Regions from separate parts of the Streptomyces sp. AM25 genome, predicted to be linked through region 1. Evidence: riboswitches for the same ligand, from Rfam matches in the RefSeq annotation. Region 1 holds a riboswitch; the other holds the start of a gene.

Evidence for each region. A riboswitch is a leader RNA that binds a small molecule or an ion and turns the genes downstream of it on or off. The one in region 1 is predicted to bind cobalamin.
Region 2: it holds a riboswitch for cobalamin, as region 1 does, so the genes downstream of both, nicT (Nickel transporter NicT) here and metE (5-methyltetrahydropteroyltriglutamate--homocysteine S-methyltransferase) in region 1, are expected to answer to the same signal.

What each region holds. Positions count from the first base shown of each region.
Region 1 is NZ_JBKIWN010000002.1:445,032-450,557, forward strand. Features, by position in the region: gene ACLHRZ_RS04000 (dihydrofolate reductase family protein) at 1-566, opposite strand, end outside; cobalamin riboswitch at 718-936, shown strand; gene metE (5-methyltetrahydropteroyltriglutamate--homocysteine S-methyltransferase) at 1,087-3,411, shown strand; gene ACLHRZ_RS04010 (class I SAM-dependent DNA methyltransferase) at 3,579-4,121, shown strand; gene ACLHRZ_RS04015 (thioesterase II family protein) at 4,144-4,881, opposite strand; gene ACLHRZ_RS04020 (condensation domain-containing protein) at 4,878-5,526, opposite strand, start outside.
Region 2 is NZ_JBKIWN010000003.1:222,067-227,592, reverse strand. Features, by position in the region: gene ACLHRZ_RS05010 (response regulator transcription factor) at 1-704, shown strand, start outside; gene ACLHRZ_RS05005 (sensor histidine kinase) at 701-1,810, shown strand; gene ACLHRZ_RS05000 (NAD-dependent epimerase/dehydratase family protein) at 1,902-2,885, opposite strand; gene nicT (Nickel transporter NicT) at 2,939-4,054, opposite strand; cobalamin riboswitch at 4,086-4,305, opposite strand; gene ACLHRZ_RS04990 (APC family permease) at 4,463-5,526, shown strand, end outside.

The DNA of each region.
Region 1 (5,526 bases):
ACGTGCGCGCCCGTGCCGCTGGTGACCGAGGAGACCAGTTCCAGGGTGCGCAGCACCCCGTCGTCGGTGAAGATCCGCTTGCCGCCGCCGAGGAGCACCGGCGTGATGATGAGCCGCAGCTCGTCGACCAGGCCCTCGCTCAGGAGGGTGCGGACGAGCGTGGGGCTCCCCATGACCAGCAGGTCCCCGCCGTCGGCCGCGTGCAGCTCGCGGATGCGGGCGAGGGCCTCGCCGCCGGGGATGCGCGTGGTGTTGTTCCACGTCAGCTCCGCGTCCCCCAGGGTTCCGGTCACGACGTACTTCGGGATGGCGTTCATCTGGTCGGCGAAGGGGTCGCCGGCCCGCTCCGGCCACGCCGCGGCCATCGTCTGCCACGTGCGGCGCCCGAACAGCAGCGCCTGCGTCCTGCCCATGATCTCGGTGATGGTCCCGCCCATCACCTCCGGGTCGAAGAACGGGTGCGACCAGCCGCCGTGGGCGAAACCGCCGTCGGTGTCCTCCTCGGCTCCGCCGGGCGCCTGTACGACGCCGTCCAGGCTCATGAACTCACTGACCACGATGCGCACGGGACTTCACTCCTCGTTCCTCGTATCCGGTCCGGGTGTGCCGGACGGCACGGCACGTGTTCGCGCCGTCGGGACGATCGTCGCACCGACCACTGACAATGCCGCGAAGCCATGACCCAAACCCACTGTTCAAGCACCGCGTCCCCGATCTAGGCTGGCGCGTGCAGCTGGTTCGCCCCTGTCCGCCAGGCAGGCGCGTCGCAAGAGGGAACCCGGTGGGAATCCGGGACTGCCCCGCAGCGGTGAGCGGGAACGACCGCCGTCATACGCACTGGGTCCGTGACGGGCCCGGGAAGCGACGGCCATTAGGTGTCTGCCCCCGGCAGACGTGCCCGTGAGTCCGAAGACCTGCCCGTTGCCCGCGCGCGACCGTTCGTGCGCGGAGATCCCGGTGACCTCGAGGGCGGGTCGGCGCACATACCGAACGGGCAACCCACCGCTGTGGTGCGGCCCGTCCGCCACCCCTTCGCGTTCTCGCCATGCTCCGGGATCCCGGAAGAAGCTCGCGAAGGAGAGTTCCGTGACCAGCAAGTCCGCAGCCGCGGCAGCACGCGCCACCGTGTACGGCTACCCCCGCCAGGGCCGGGGCCGTGAATTGAAGAAGGCGATCGAGGGTTACTGGAAGGGCAGTGTCGGCGCGGACGCCCTCCGGGAGACGGCCGCCGGACTGCGCCGCACCACCTGGCGGCAGCTCGCCGAGGTGGGCATCGACGAGGTGCCGACCGGCGACTTCTCGTACTACGACCACGTCCTGGACACCAGCGTCATGGTCGGCGCGATCCCCGCCCGGCACCGCGCGGCCGTCGAAGAAGACGCCCTGGACGGCTACTTCGCCATGGCCCGCGGTACCCAGGACGTGGCGCCGCTGGAGATGACCAAGTGGTTCGACACCAACTACCACTACCTGGTCCCGGAACTCGGCCCCGACACCGTCTTCACCACCGACTCCGCCAAGCAGGTCGCCGAGCTCAAGGAAGCCCTCGCCCTCGGCCTGGCCGCGCGCCCCGTCCTGGTCGGCCCCGTCACCTACCTCCTGCTCGCCAAGCCCGCGCCCGGCGTCGCACCCGGCTTCGAGCCGCTCACGCTCCTCGACCGGCTGCTGCCCGTCTACGCCGAGGTGCTGGCGGACCTCAGGGCCGCCGGCGCCGAGTGGGTGCAGCTCGACGAACCCGCCCTGGTCCAGGACCGCACCCCGGCCGAGCTGAACGCCGCCGCCCGCGCCTACCGTGAGCTCGGCACCCTCGCCGACCGGCCGAAGCTGCTGGTGGCCTCCTACTTCGACCGCCTCGGCGAGGCCCTGCCGGTGCTGGCCAAGGCCCCGGTCGAGGGTCTCGCCCTCGACTTCACCGGGTCCGCCGCCGCCAACCTCGACGACCTCGCCGCCGTCGGCGGCCTGCCCGGCAAGCGCCTCGTCGCCGGCGTGGTCGACGGCCGCAACGTGTGGATCAACGACCTGGAGAAGTCGCTGGCCACCCTCGGCACCCTCCTCGGCCTCGCCGGCCGCGTCGACGTCGCGGCCTCCTGCTCCCTGCTGCACGTCCCGCTCGACGCCACGGCCGAACGGGACATCGACCTGCAGATCGTCCGCTGGCTCGCCTTCGCCCGCCAGAAGACGGGCGAGATCGTCACCCTGGCCCGGGCGCTGGAGCGCGGCACCGACTCCGTCGCGGCCGAACTCGCCGCCAACCGCGCCGATCTGGCCTCCCGGGCGGGCTCCGCCATCACCCACGACCCCGCCGTGCGCGCCCGCAGCGCCGCCGTCACCGAGGCCGACACGCACCGCTCGCAGCCCTACGACCTGCGCGCCGCGGCCCAACACGACCGTCTCCGGCTGCCGTTGCTGCCGACCACCACCATCGGCTCCTTCCCACAGACCACCGAGCTGCGCACCGCCCGCGCCGGCCTGCGCGCCGGACGCATCGACGAGGGCGCCTACGAGGAGCGCATCGAGGCCGAGATCCGCGAGGTCGTCGCCTTCCAGGAGAAGGCCGGCATCGACGTGCTCGTCCACGGCGAGCCCGAACGCAACGACATGGTCCAGTACTTCGCCGAACAGCTCACCGGCTACCTGGCCACCCAGCACGGCTGGGTCCAGTCCTACGGCACCCGCTACGTCCGTCCGCCGGTCCTCGCCGGCGACATCTCCCGGCCCGAGCCGATGACCGTCCGCTGGACCCGCTACGCCCAGTCGCTCACCGACCGGCCGGTCAAGGGCATGCTCACCGGGCCCGTCACCATGCTCGCCTGGTCCTTCGTCCGCGACGACCAGCCGCTCGCTGAGACCGCCCGGCAGGTCGCCCTCGCCCTGCGCGACGAGGTGAACGACCTTGAGGCATCCGGCACTTCGGTGATCCAGGTCGACGAGCCCGCCCTGCGCGAGACCCTCCCGCTGCGCGCCGCCGACCGTGCGGCGTACCTCGCCTGGGCCACCGAGGCCTTCCGCCTCGCCACCAGCGGCACCCGGCCGGACACCCAGATCCACACCCACATGTGCTACGCCGAGTTCGGCGACATCCTCACCGCCATCGACGACCTCGACGCCGACGTCATCAGCCTGGAGGCTGCCCGCTCCCACATGCAGGTCGCCGGCGAGCTGGCCGCGGCCGGGTACCCGCGCGAAGTCGGCCCCGGCGTCTACGACATCCACTCGCCCCGCGTCCCCGGCGCCGCCGAGGCGGCGGACCTGCTGCGCAAGGGGCTGGCCGCGATCCCGGGCGAGCGCCTGTGGGTCAACCCCGACTGCGGCCTGAAGACCCGTGGCTGGACCGAGGTGCGCGCCTCCCTGGAGCACCTGGTGGCGGCGGCCCGTGAGGTGCGGAAGGAGCTGGACGGCACGGCTTCCTGAAGGTCCAGTACCTGGCCGACGACCTGGTTCTTGAAGCCCTGGTCGACGAGGGCTTTGCGGACAGTGTGGCCGGTGTGCCCGGCGACCTGGTTCGAACGACCACTCACCGAGCCCGAAATCGATCTATCGGTCTGTGGCCAGAGTGACGCATGTGTCACCCTGGCCGCATGACGTGGAACGGTGACGAGTACCAGGCCCGATTCGACCGCATTGCCGCCGACGGCGGAGACGTCCATGGCGAAGCCACGCTGGTCCGCTCCTTCGAGCCCGGCACGGTCCTCGACGCGGGCTGTGGCACGGGCCGGGTGGGCATCGAGCTCGCCCGTCACGGCATCGCCGTGACGGGCGTGGACATCGACGAGTCGATGCTCGCCACTGCCCGGCGGCTGGCTCCGCAGATCCGCTGGTACCGGCAGGACCTGGTCGGCCTCGACCTGGGGGAGTCGTTCGACGTCGTGGTGGCAGCGGGGAACGTCCCCCTGTTCACCCCGCCGGGAACGGAACCGGCCCTGGTGGCCGGGATGGCCGCCCATGTGCACCCGGGCGGCCGCCTCGTCGCGGGTTTCTCCCTGGACCGCGGGTACACACTGGACGACTACGACGCGCACTGCCGGGCGGCGGGACTCACCCTGGAAGCCAGGTATGCGACCTGGTCCCGGGACCCTTGCACCGACGGGGACTACGCCGTTTCCGTGCACCGCAAGTCCTGACTTCCGCCCACCGGAGCGGAGTTCACGGCAGTGCCTGCCGGAGGGTGTCCGCCAGCTCCGCCGGGTGGTCGCGCAGCAGGTTGTGCCCCGCGGCGATCAGCGCGGTCGTATGACGGCTCGTCGTCAGCGCCGACCACGCCGCGACGTCCTCCTCGGTGACGGTCCGGTCCTCCGTGCCGCGGATGGTGAGGATCGGCGACGACACGGGTGTCCACCGTGCCGTTCCGGTGAGGTATTCGTGGGTGGCCCGGTAGTCCGCGCGCAGGGCCGGGGCCACCATCTCCAGGACGTCCGGGGCGTCGAGCAGTTCGGCGGGCAGGTAGCCGTCCGCGACGACCTGGGCGAAGAACTCGTCGTCCGGGCGGTTCCAGCAGCCGGCGGCCATGCGGACGGTTGTCCCCGGTGCCTGTTGTGCCGAGGCCGCGAGCAGGACGGCGGTCTCCGGCTCCAGCGCGCGGGCCGTCTCGTACGCCAGCACCGACCCCGACGAGTGGCCGTACAAGACGATCTGCGCTCCGCCCGCGTGGGCGCGGATGGCGTCGGCCGACTGCTTGGCCAGGACCGGGAGGTCGCTGAGCGGAGGGTCGTCGAGCAGTGCCTCCCTCCCGGGCAGGCGGATCGCCACCGGGTGCGGGTCCGGGGCCAGGGCCCGGCCCAGTGCCAGCACCGCGCTCACGCCTGCACCCGCGTGCGGGAACAGGTACGCCACCCGCTCCGGCCGCTCGGCGGGCACGAGGTCCACCAGCCATTTCCCGCTCACCGCGACTCCTTCCGCTGTGCTGTGTCCAGGTCGGTGGCGAGGGCACGGAGACAGTCGCAGGCGGTGTCCAGAAGGCGTTCCGCCTGGCCTTCGTCCCCCGCGTGCGCCAGTCGCAGCGTCAGCTCGTTCCCCTTCGTGTATGCGCTGAACTCCCAGTGGAACGGCCTGGGGTTGTCCGGGCCGCGGTCACCCCGGTCCGGCAGCGGGACTTCCGCAAGGTCGTCCTCTCCGCTTCCCGCTGTGCCGGCGAACACCGATCCGAGTCGGCCCAGGTAGTTCACGCTCATCCACGGGCGGTCCGCTGCCGTGAGCCGGGCGTTGTGCGAGCGGGCGGCCCGTGCGTTGTCGAGCACCTTGCGCGGGTCGGCGTCCGGTGCGGTGTCGACCAGTACGGGGGCCAGCGCGGTGAACCAGCCAACCGTCCGTGACAGGTCCGCGTCGTCGACCACGTCCTCGTCGCGGCCGTGCAGTTCCATCACGGCGCGGACCGCGCGGCATCCGAGGGCCGCGGCGGCCGCGGCGGTGGCCGCCGCCAGCACGGCGTCCGCCGGGTGTGCACCCTGCCCCAGCAGTCCGTCGAGCAGCGAGCCGGTCTGCGCGGAGCCGAGCGTGCGCTCGGCGACACGGGTGCTGCCCTCGTACGTC
Region 2 (5,526 bases), on a different contig from region 1:
TGCCCCCGTCCCGCGTCCTCGTCGTCGACGACGACCCCACCGTCGCCGAGGTCGTCGCCGGATACCTCGACCGCGCCGGCTTCGCCGTCGACCGCGCCGCCGACGGACCCGCCGCCCTGCAACGGGCCGCGGCCGCCCCGCCCGCCCTCGTCGTGCTCGACCTGATGCTGCCCGGCATGGACGGGCTGGAGGTGTGCCGGCGACTGCGCGCCGACCACGGAACACTGCCGGTCGTCATGCTGACGGCACGCGGCGACGAGGACGACCGCATCCTCGGCCTGGAGGTCGGCGCCGACGACTACGTCACCAAGCCGTTCTCGCCCCGCGAGCTCGTCCTGCGCGTCGAGGCCGTGCTGCGCCGCGCGCGGGCCGCCGTCCCCGCGTCCGCTCCCCCGCTGCGCGCCGCCGGGCTGACGCTCGACCCGGTGGGCCGCCGTGCCACCCGTGACGGAGTCGAACTCGCCCTCACCCTGCGCGAGTTCGACCTGCTGGCGTTCCTGCTGCGGCACCCCGGACGGGCCTGCAGCCGCGAGGAACTGATGCGCGAGGTGTGGGGCTGGGAGTTCGGCGACCTGTCCACGGTGACCGTGCACGTACGACGACTGCGCGCCAAGGTCGAGGACGACCCCGCACAGCCGCAGCTGATCCGCACCGTGTGGGGCGTCGGATACCGCTTCGAGGGCGAAAAGGAGACCGGCTCGTGAAGGATGTCCTGCTGATCGCCCTGTACGCCTTCCTCGGCGCGGCGGCGGCCGGGCTGGTCGGGGCCGTCGCCCTGCGGGCACTGCGCCACCGGTCGGTGGCGGTGTCGCTGACCGTGGTCGCCACGGTGTCGGTGACAGCGATGCTCGCCGGGACGCTGGCCGTCGCGTGGGCCATGTTCCTGTCCTCGCACGACCTCACGGTGGTGACGACGGTGTGCGCGATGGCCGCCGTGGTATCGCTGGCGACGGCGCTGCTGCTCGGGCGCTGGGTGGTCGCCCGCAGCAACGCCCTGACGCAGGCGGCCCGTTCCTTCGGCGAGGGCGGCAGCTTCGCCGCGCCGGGCGGCAGCGCGACCGCCGAACTCGCCGCGCTCGGCCGCGCGTTGGCGGCCACGAGCGAGAAGCTGGCGCGGTCGCGGGAGCGCGAGCAGGCACTGGAGGCGTCCCGGCGCGAGCTCGTCGCGTGGATCTCGCACGACCTGCGGACGCCGCTGGCCGGGCTGCGGGCCATGTCCGAGGCGCTGGAGGACGGCATGGCCGAGGACCCCGAGCGCTACTTCCGCCAGATCCGCACCGAGGTGGACCGGCTCAACTCCATGGTCGGCGACCTCTTCGAACTGTCCCGCATCCATGCCGGGGCGCTGCCGCTGAGCATCGGGCGGATGTCGGTGTACGACCTGGTGGGCGACGCCCTGGCCGGGGTCGGGCCGCTGGCGCGGGAGCACGGGGTGCGGCTCGTGGGCGACGCGGTCGAGGCGCTTCCCGTCGAGGTCGACGGGAAGGAGATGACGCGGGTGCTGGGCAACCTCCTCGTCAACGCGATCCGCCGGACACCGGCCGACGGGACGGTGGCGGTGGCGGCGCAGCGCGAGGCGGACACGGTGGTGGTGTCCGTGACGGACGGGTGCGGGGGGATTCCGGAGGAGGACCTTCCGCGCGTCTTCGACACGGGGTGGCGGGGGACGGAGGCGCGGACGCCTCCGGCGGGGGCGGGACTTGGGCTCGCTATTGTGCGGGGGATTGTGGAGGCCCACGCGGGGCGCGCTGCGGTGCGGAACGTGCCGGGAGGCTGCTGTTTCGAGATCGTATTGCCGGCACCGGGGTGACCGGAGGTGGTTGCGGCCGGTGGGCACAACCAGGGGGCGCGCCCCGTAAGGGGCGCGGGGAACTGCGCGATCAGCCCCCACCGACCCGCACTCAACCCGCCAGCTCGGCCACCCCCTCCGCAAAGCCCACCCCCGGGCGCCAGCCCAGCTCGTCCCGCAACCGCCGCGACGTAGCCGTCACATGGCGGACGTCGCCCAGGCGGTACTCCCCCGTCACCACCGGCTCCGGGCCCCCGCACGTCGCCGCCAGGGCACCGGCCAGCTCCCCGATCGTGCGCGGGCTGTCGCTGCCGCAGTTGTACGCCCTCAGCCCGCCGCCGGGCGAATCCGCCGCCAGCGCGAGCGCATTGGCCTGCGCCACGTCCCGCACGTGCACGAAGTCCCGCCGCTGGCCGCCGTCCTCGAAGACCCTCGGCGCCTCGCCCCGTGCGAGTGCCGAGCGGAAGAGCGACGCCACGCCCGCGTAGGGCGTGTTGCGCGGCATTCCGGGCCCGTACACGTTGTGGTAGCGCAGCGCCACCGCGCTGCCGCCCGTCGCGCGGGCCCAGGACGCCGCCAGGTGTTCCTGGGCGACCTTGGTCGCCGCGTACACGTTGCGCGGGTCCAGCGGCGCGTCCTCGTCCACGAGGCCCGGGGCCAACTCCCGCCCGCAGCGCGGGCACGGCGGCTCGAAGCGGCCCGCCTCCAGGGCCCGGGGGTCCCGCGGGCCGGGGCGGACCGGGCCGTGGGCGGGGCACTCGTAGCGGCCCTCGCCGTAGACGACCATCGACCCGGCGAGCACCAGGGTCCGTACGCCCGCCGCGTGCATGCCGGCCAGCAGCACCGCCGTGCCGAGGTCGTTGCGGGCCACGTACGCGGGCGCGTCCGCGAAGTCCTTGCCGAGGCCGACCATCGCGGCCTGGTGGCACACGGCGTCGATGCCCTTCAAGGCCCGTGCCACGGCCCCGGGATCGCGGACGTCGTCCGTGGGCACGAGCCCGGTGTCCATGACGACGGGCTCGTGCCCACGGGCGGTGAGGGCACTGACGATGTGCGAGCCGATGAAGCCCGCGCCTCCGGTGACGAGTACACGCATGGCCCCGACGCTAGAGGCACTTCACCGGCCGCGCACCGTTCAGGGGCGCTCCGTCACAGGTCCGTAAGACCCGTACTCCGCGCCGCCCAGCGCTGTTCGACCTTGCCGAAGCGCCAGTACGCGAGGGCGATGGCCCACACCACCACGAACAGGCCGACGATGACGAAACCGACGTTGTCGAGGTCGAGACCCGAGATCCAGCCCGTGACCGCGTCGTTCAGGTCGAGCTTCTCGTGCAGGACGCCGACGAGTTCGATGGTGCCGATGAGGAAGGCGACGGCGATCGACAGTCCGGTGATGGTGAGGTTGTAGTAGACCTTGCGGACGGGGTTGGAGAACGCCCACTGGTAGGCGAAGTTCATGAACGTGCCGTCGAGCGTGTCGAACAGGCTCATGCCGGCCGCGAACAGCAGCGGCAGGCACACGATGGCGTACCAGGGCAGGCCGGCGGCGGCGCCGCTGCCCGCCATCACCATCAGGGTGACCTCGGTGGCGGTGTCGAAGCCGAGGCCGAAGAGGAAGCCCAGCGGGTACATCTGGCCGGGGCGGGTGATGGAGCGCGTGAAGCGGCCGAGGATGCGGTTCATGAAGCCGCGCGAGTCCAGTTGCTGTTCCAGCTCGGCCTCGTCGTAGCGGCCCTCGCGCATGGCGCGGAAGATGCGCAGGATGCCTGCGAGGGCGACGAGGTTGAGGGCGGCGATGAGGTAGAGGAAGCCGCCGGAGACGGTGGTGCCGACGACACCGAGCGTCTGGTGGGTGGTGGAGTTCTCGTTCATCAGCGTCCCGGCCAGGTGCGTGCCCCCGGCGACCAGGGCGGCCATGATGACGACCACGCTGGAGTGGCCGAGCGCGAACCAGAACCCGACCGAGACCGGACGCTTGCCGTCCGCCATCAGCTTGCGGGTGGTGTTGTCGATGGCGGCGATGTGGTCCGCGTCGAACGCGTGCCGCATGCCGAGGGTGTAGGCGGTGATGCCGAGCCCGACGCCGTAGACCTTGGAACCCACGGTGTAGTGGTTGGGGACGACGAGCAGGAGGAGCACGCCGAAGGCTATGACGTGCAGTGCGGCTAGGACGGCCAGCAGGCCGGCGGTGCGCACGGTGTCCTGGCGGCGCCATTGGAAGGACGGCGGTGTACTGCGGGGGGTCTCTGTGGTGGGCAGAGTCATCTGCGGGTCACGCTCCAGCACCTCGTGGATCAGTTCGTGAGATGCCGTGGCCGGTCTCCTGGCTTACGGGTCCGTACGCGCCCGCCCCTGCCTTCCCGGCCGCCGGATGCGGCCAGTGGCACCGCGCGCCCCGCAAGGGACGTACGGAAAAGGGCGGAAGCTCCCCGATCACAGTGGCGAGGGCCGCTCCGGAATGGGGCCACAAAGGCCCGCCACCGGTCTTCCCGAACACCACGGCCGGGCCACCCTAACGCCCTGACCTCAGGCGGAGGCAAAGATGTGGCAATTGCCATGCCCATGCAGCGGAACGGGTACCGACACTTCTGTGCCGGGGTCCGCATGTGATGGACGGTCACGCAGGCCGGTGCTACGAGTGCAGCAGTGGGCGACGAGAGAGGGCTGACCGCCATGGCAGCAGAAGACAGAGACCGCAAACCCGGCGTACCGGAGCCCGGCTTCGAGCGCCGCATCGGGCTGTTCCAGGCGACGGCCATCAACATGAGCCAGATGTGCGGGATAGGGCCCTTCGTCACCATTCCGCTCATGGTCACGGCCTTCGGCGGCCCGCAGGCCGTCATCGGCTTCGTCGCGGGCGCCGTGCTGGCCCTCGCCGACGGGCTGATCTGGGCCGAGCTGGGGGCCTCCCTGCCGGGCGCGGGCGGCAGTTACGTGTATCTGCGGCAGGCCTACCAGTACCGCACCGGCAAGCTGATGCCGTTCCTGTTCGTCTGGACGGCGATGCTCTTCATCCCGCTCGCGATGGCCACGGGCGTCATCGGCTTCGTGCAGTACCTCGGTTACCTGTGGCCCGGGATGACGCAGACCCAAGGGGACGTCACCGGGCTGGTGTTCCTCGCGGTGGTCGTCGCGCTGCTGTGGCGGCGGGTGGAGAACATCGCGCGGATCACCGCCGTGCTGTGGGGGGTGATGCTCGCCTCCATCATCCTCGTCATCATCGCGGCCTTCACCCACTTCAGCCCCCACCTCGCCTTCACCTACCCCGCCCACGCCTTCGCCGTGACGACCAACCACTTCTGGCTGGGCTTCGCCGCGGGCCTGACGATCGGCATCTACGACTACGGCGGCTACAACACGGCCGCGTACATGGGCGCCGAGATCAAGAACCCCGGGCGCACCCTGCCGCGTGCCATCGTCTGGTCCATCTTCGGCATCATGGCGGTCTATCTGCTGCTGCAGATCGGCACCCTCGGGGTCGTCGACTGGCACGAGATGCTGGACCCGAACTCCACGGCCGGCTCCTCCGTGGCCTCGGCGGTGCTGGAGCGGACGTGGGGCAGGCGCGCCGCGGACGTCGTCACCGTGCTGATCCTCGTCACCGCCTTCGCCTCGGTCTTCACGGGGCTGCTGGGCGGCTCCCGGGTGCCCTACGACGCCGCGCGGGAGAAGGTCTTCTTCCGCCCCTTCGGCACCCTGCACCCGCGGCACCGCTTCCCGGTGCTGCCGCTGGTGAC